2 linked regions of the Orrella dioscoreae genome follow. The protein of the gene in region 2 binds, or shares a complex with, the protein of the main gene of each other region. Links are inferred from orthologs where the notes say so. Each region holds a gene or a part of one and is shown on either strand. Other genes may lie near its edges.

Region 1 (3,093 bases), 2.9 Mb from region 2 along the record:
CGAGGAATCGCTGGGCCTGCTGGTGGCGCTGTCGCTCGTGCGCGAGCTGGGGCCGGTGGTGACGGCACTGCTCTTCGCCGGCCGCGCCGGCACGTCCCTGACCGCCGAGATCGGCCTCATGAAGGCGGGCGAGCAGCTCTCCGCCATGGAAGTCATGGCCGTGGACCCGCTGCGCCGCGTGCTGGTGCCGCGGCTCTGGGGCGGCATCATCGCCATGCCCGTGCTGGCGGCCATCTTCTCGATGGTCGGCATCATGGGCGGCTGGGTCGTGGGCGTGCTGATGATCGGGGTGGACGCAGGCGCCTTCTGGTCGCAGATGCAGGGCGGCGTCGACGTCTGGAACGACGTGGCCAACGGCGTCATCAAGAGCGTGGTGTTCGGGGTGGCGGTCACGCTGATCGCCCTCTATGAAGGGTGGCACGCGCGCCCCACGCCCGAAGGCGTGGCACGCGCCACCACCCGCACGGTGGTCGCCGGCTCGCTCGCGGTGCTGGGCCTGGACTTCCTGCTGACCGCCCTGATGTTCGGCAACTGATTTTCGGCAACGGATGATCAACGCCTGACATCGTACGCCAACACGCATTCAACGCACATACATACGGAACGGATAACCATGACGCGCGACAAAACCGATTTCTGGGTAGGCCTCTTCGTGCTGCTGGGCGCGGCAGCGGTGGTATTCCTGGCCCTGCGGGCCGGCAACCTGAGCTCCTTCTCGTTCGCCCCCACCTACACGCTGACCGCCAACTTCGACAACATCGGCGGCCTGAAGCCCCGCGCCGCGGTCAAGAGCGCCGGCGTGGTGGTCGGCCGGATCAAGCACATCGGCTTCGACGACCAGATGTACCAGGCCGTCGTCACGATGGAGCTGGAACAGGGCTATGACTTCCCGACGGACTCCTCGGCCAAGATCCTCACCTCGGGCCTCCTGGGCGAGCAATACATCGGCCTGGAAGCCGGCGGGGATGACAAGTTCTTTGCCGATGGTGAAAAAATCCGTTATACCCAGAGCGCCGTGGTGCTGGAGAACCTGATCAGCCAGTTCCTCTACAACACCGCCGAACGCCAGGGCGGCGACGAGGCAGCGCCCGCCAATCCGCCGGCCGCCGATGCGCCGCCCCCGCCCGCGCCGGCTCCCGCGCCGCAGCAATGATTCCAATGATTCATCTCGCGACCAGACCAATTCGAACAAGGATCGTTTCTCCATGAAGACCGCAACCTCCCTTACCCGCCTGGCCTGCGCGCTCTCCGCGGCCGCCCTGCTGGCCGGCTGCGCCACGTCCTCGCAGCCTGACCCGCGCGACCCCTGGGAAGGGATGAACCGCGGCATCTACCAGTTCAACGACACCTTCGACCGCGCGCTGCTGCGTCCGGTGGCGCAGGGTTACGACTACATCGTCCCCGATCCCATCCAGAACTGCGTGCACAACATGTTCTCGAACCTGGGCGACGTCTGGTCGGCCGCCAACAGCTTCCTGCAGGCGCGCGGCCACGACTTCTTCAACACCCTGGGCCGTTTCCTCTTCAACACCACCATGGGCGTGGGCGGCTGCTTCGACGTCGCCACGGCCAACGGCGCGCGCAAGATCCCCAACGACCTGGGCGTGACGCTGGGCGTCTGGGGCATCGGCCAGGGGCCGTACCTGGTGCTGCCGTTCCTGGGCGCGAGCACCGTGCGTGACGGCGTCGGCACGGTCGGCGGCTTCTACGGGAACGTTGCGGCGGTCGGCAGCATCGAAAACGTGCGTCTGCGCAATTCGCTGTGGGGGCTGGAGGTCGTCGACCGCCGCGCCTCGCTGCTGGAGGTCACGGACACCGTCGACCGCACCGCGATCGATCCGTACAGTTTCATCCGCGACGCCTACCTCCAGCGCCGCAACGCCCAGGTGCTGCAACGCACCGGCGGCGCCGACAGCGACAACCTGCCGGATTACTCGGATGACGAGGACGACGTCCCCGCCACGCCCGCCGGCCAGAACTGAAAGGAGTCTTCTTTATGCAAGCTATCCGCAACATGAACGTCTTCGGTTTCGCCTCCCGCCTGGCCCTCACCGGCCTGCTCGCCCTGGGCGTGGCCGCCACGCCCGCGCGCGCGCAAGCGGTCAACCAGCAGGCCGCGCCCAACGAGTTCGTGCAACAGGTCGCCGACCAGTTGCTGGCCGTGCTCAAGAAGGACACCACGCTGCGCTCGGGCAACCTCGCCCGCATCAACCAGGTCGTGGACCAGCAACTGCTGCCCTATGTGAACTTCGAGCGCACCACGCGCCTGGCCGCCGGGCGCAACTGGCGCCAGGCCACGCCCGAACAGCAGGCCGCGCTGTCGCAGGCCTTCCGCGGCACCCTGATCCGCACCTACAGCGGCGCGCTCACCAAGGTCGACCAGGGCACCTCGGTGCGCCTGCTGCCCTTCCGCGGCGACCCCAACGCCGACGACGTGGTCGTGCGCTCGCAGATCATCCCGCAGGCCAACGCCCAGCCGGTGGGCGTGGACTACCGACTGGAAAAGACGCCCAAGGGCTGGCTGATCTATGACCTGAACGTCGAAGGCATCTGGCTGATCGAGAACTATCGCAACCAGTTCGCCCAGGAAATCAACCGCAGCGGCATCGACGGCCTGATCAAGGCGCTGAACTCGAGGCAGTAGGGCCCCCCCCGAGGCGCTGACGCGCCTCCCCCCCCAGGGGGGCGGCACTGGCGGACCGGCGAAGCCGGCTCCGCGGTGCCCCGGCTCCCTGAGGTTCTTGCGAAGACCGCTGCCGGTCGCCCTGAAAGTCCCTCCCCGGCAGGGGTATGCCGGGAGTTACGGGATCACCCCTATATAATCGGCGATCCGCGCTTTTCCGGGGCCTGCGCGCCCTGTCCTCATGTCCGCCGTCCGTCTCGACCACGTCTCCAAGATCTACCCGACCCGGGCCCCCGGACTCTTCGGGCGGTTCAAGGCCGCCCCCGACCAGGGCTTCCAGGCCCTCGACGACGTCAGCCTGGACATCCAGCCCGGCGAATTCTTCGGCCTGCTGGGCCCCAACGGCGCGGGCAAGACCACCCTCATTTCCATCCTGGCGGGCCTGGCGCGCGCCAGCGGCGGCACCGCCA
Region 2 (3,329 bases):
TGATGATCACCTGGCGCTCATCGCTGGCGCTGCGCGCCCGGCTGACCAGTCCTGCCGCTTCCAGGCGCTTGAGCAAGGGCGTCAGCGTGGCCGAGTCCAGGTACAGGCGTTCGCCGATATCCGTCACGGTCAGGGCGTCGCCCTCCCACAACACCAGCATTACCAGGTATTGCGGATAAGTCAGGCCCAGCTCGCGCAACAGCTTGCGATACACCTTGTTCATGGCCAGCGTTGCGGAGTACAGCGCAAAGCAAAGCTGGCCATCGAGCTGGAGCAGGGAGTCGGCGGGTTGGCGGGTGTCCATGCGTCGCAGTTTATATAGCGCGCTATTTAAACGCAAGCGATTTTTTATTCCTGCGTCCATCCCTCGCCTGGCCACGGCGCCAGGCATAGAATCAGCCGCAGGCAGTCCCCCCTTCTTCGCGAGCCCCCATGCTGACCCTCACCGAATTGGCCTGGTTCGCCCTGGCCGCCCTGGTCCTGGTGCTGACGCCCGGTCCCAACATGATCTATTGCATCTCGCGCGCCTTGTGCCAGGGCCGGCAGGCGGGCGTGATTTCGCTGGCCGGCGTGTTGCTGGGTTTCCTGGTGCATCTGGTGGCGGCCTCGGTCGGCCTCACGGCGCTGCTGGCCGCCGTCCCCTATGCCTTCGAGGCCATCCGGCTGCTGGGCGCGGCCTATCTGCTGTGGCTCGCCTGGCAGTCGGTCAAGCCCGGCGGCCAGCCGCTCTTCGCCGCGCGCGCCTTGCCCCTGGACCCGCCCGCGAAGCTGTTCCGCATGGGCTTCCTGACCAACGTGCTGAATCCCAAGGTCGCGTTGTTCTACCTGTCCTTCTTCCCGCAGTTCCTGCATCCCGAACGCGGCTCGATCCTGTGGCAGAGCGTCAGCCTGGGCGCCGTGCAGATCACGGTCAGCGGCGTGGTCAACTTGCTGCTGGTGCTGGGCGCCGCACGCATTGCCCAACTGCTGTCGCGCCACGAAGGCTGGCAGCGCGCGCAGCGTTACCTGATGGGCGGCGTCCTGGCGCTGCTGGCCTTGCGCATCGCCACGGACGACCGCCAGGCTTGACCTGTCTCGCCCATGCGGCGCGGTGTGCAGACGCCGCGCCGCTGCCGCCGCCTAGAACCGGTGCAGGAGGCCGACGCGGTATTCCTGGCTGCGCGCATCGTCGATATAGGCGGCATTGCGCAGATACGTGCCGATGGCATACAGGTTGGTGCGCTTGGACAGCTCGTAGGTATAGCCCAGGCTGAAGCCATGCTGCGTGGCAATGCCGTTGCCGCCCGGCGCCGGCACGTCCAGGTTGGAGTCCGATGCCGACCACGCCCCCAGCAGCTTGCCCGCCCTGCCCACCGGCACCGTCGCGCCCACCAGATAGTTGTGCGCCTTGAAGCCCTCCAGGTAGCGGCCGTTGGGCGCCGGCAAGGCGGCGCCCAGGCTGCCCAGCAGGGTGTTGCCCGCCGCGATCCGCCCATCGATGTCCTGGCCATAGGCCAGCGACAGCTTGAGGATCTCGAAGTCATAGGCCGCGCCCACGATCCACGCCTTCAGGGTGCCCGTTCCATCGTTGGCCGGCGTCTGCACGCGGGCCAGGCGGTCGAACGTGGCGATGGCGCTCAGGGGACCGCCGGCATAGCGCAAGCCGATGGCCAGCGCGGTCGCCGACGTGTCGTCCCACGCGGTGCCCGCGCCGAAGCCCGCTTCGTTCGAGTAGCCGATCGCGCCGGTGAAGCCGCCGATGTTCGGTGTCTCGTACTTGGCCATGCCGTCGTAGCGCACCAGCGACGAACCGAAAGCCACCGATTGCGAGCCCAGGCCGAAGCCGTTGCCGAAAGGACCGATGCCGCTGAAGTACAGGAAGCCCTGGCCGTACTGGCGCCCCAGCGTCAAGGTACCCCAGTCCTTGCTGCCCAGGCCCAGGAAGGCCTGCCTGTTGAAGGCCGTGCGCTGCGTATCCGCATGCTGGCCGGTCTGCAGCGTGTAGCCCGCCTCCAGCGTGAAGAGCGCACGCCAGCCATCGCCCAGGTCTTCCGAACCGCGCAGGCCCCAGCGGTCCCCCGTCTGTCCTCCTGAGTGCGCGCCCGTGCGCGACTGGCTGCCGACGTTCGGGATCTTGATCGACTGGTATTGCACGCCGCCATCGACCGTGCCGTACAGCGTCACCGACGTGCCCGCTTGCGCAAACGCCAGGCCGGATGCCGTGCACAGCGCCATGGATACGCAAAGTTTTTGCATGAGTTGTCTCCCACCCCGTGATTGGGCGTTGTTGTGATTTATGTTTTTTCCGCCGCGCGTCCGCCGGACCGGCCAGCGGCGGGAGAGGCACGGCTACACCACTGTCCGGTGCCGCGTGATGCAGGTCTGCAGAATGTCTTCGCCGCTGCGCTGCCACCAGTCTGCTTCCGAGAAGATCTCGACTTCGCTGTAGCCCGCGTAACCCGCGGCCTCCACCCAGCCCCGGATCCTGGGCAGGTCGATGACGCCGTCGCCCATCATGGCGCGGTCCGACAGCAGGTCACGGGTGGGCAGGCGCCAATCGCACACGTGATAGGCGAACAGGCGATCCCGGCCGGCGCGGGCGATCTGGCGTTCCAGCTCGGGATCCCACCAGACGTGATAGACGTCCAGCGCCACGCCCAGCATGGCGCGGCCGCCTTGCGCCAGCGGGTCCAGCGTCTCGCACAGGTCCAGCGCCTGGGCCAGCGTATTGATGCAGGCACGCTCGGCGGCTTGCATCGGGTGCAAGGGTTCGATGGCGAGCGGCATCCCGGCCTCGCGGGCATAGGCCAGCGTTTCAGCGATGCCGTCGCGCACCTGCGCGCGCGCGCCGCCGATGTCCTTGTGCAACGCCTTGCCTTCCAGTGCGCCTGGCAAGGACCCCACCACCAGCACCACGCAAGGCGCGTCCAGCGCGAGGGCCTCGTCGATGGCGCGACGGTTGTCATCCAGCGCGGCGCGGCGCCCCGCCTCGTCGGCCGCCGTGAAGAAGCCGCCCCGGCAATAGCCGGACAGGCCGATGCCATGCGCGCGCAGTTGGCTGCACACCTGCGCCAGGCCGGCCGCGGCAACCTGGTCGCGCCACGGGCTGATGGCCTGGATGCCATGTCGCGCGCACTGGTCGATGATGCGGGCAAGCGGCACCTCGGCGCCGCCCTGCCGGCGCACGGTGGCGGTGTTGATGGACAGCCAGTCGTGATCGTTCGAGAAATCGCGCATGGCCTACTCCACGCCGTGCAACGCCAGCAGCGTGCGCATGCGATGCGTGGCAAGGTCGGGCCAGGCCAGCAGGTTGGCCTGGTCGGCCAGCCGGAACAGCTCGGCCAGGTGGA

The links. Proteins that work in one complex are often made in the same cells at the same time.
Region 1: the proteins of ODI_RS14880 (region 2) and ODI_RS01395 are in contact, whole or in part, in a cryo-EM structure (PDB 8I8X), measured with the Escherichia coli proteins. The link is inferred for Orrella dioscoreae from one-to-one orthologs.

The regions. Positions count from the first base shown.
Region 1 is NZ_LT907988.1:278,968-282,060, reverse strand. Bases 256-3,093 are described here. They hold ODI_RS01395 (MlaA family lipoprotein), read left to right. Parts: upstream 256-1,205; coding sequence 1,206-1,982; downstream 1,983-3,093. Other genes in these bases: ODI_RS01385 (ABC transporter ATP-binding protein), read left to right, coding at 2,865-3,093; ODI_RS01390 (MlaC/ttg2D family ABC transporter substrate-binding protein), read left to right, coding at 1,997-2,644; mlaD (outer membrane lipid asymmetry maintenance protein MlaD), read left to right, coding at 614-1,153; mlaE (lipid asymmetry maintenance ABC transporter permease subunit MlaE), read left to right, coding at 256-535. In the rest of the region: more of mlaE, read left to right, coding at 1-255. UniProt on the Escherichia coli protein: Involved in a phospholipid transport pathway that maintains lipid asymmetry in the outer membrane by retrograde trafficking of phospholipids from the outer membrane to the inner membrane.
Region 2 is NZ_LT907988.1:3,210,264-3,213,592, forward strand. Bases 178-3,020 are described here. They hold ODI_RS14880 (porin), read right to left. Parts: upstream 2,236-3,020; coding sequence 1,120-2,235; downstream 178-1,119. Other genes in these bases: ODI_RS14870 (MarR family winged helix-turn-helix transcriptional regulator), read right to left, coding at 178-304; ODI_RS14875 (LysE family translocator), read left to right, coding at 433-1,068; ODI_RS14885 (sugar phosphate isomerase/epimerase family protein), read right to left, coding at 2,329-3,020. Also shown: more of ODI_RS14870, read right to left, coding at 1-177; more of ODI_RS14885, read right to left, coding at 3,021-3,216; ODI_RS14890 (dihydrodipicolinate synthase family protein), read right to left, coding at 3,220-3,329.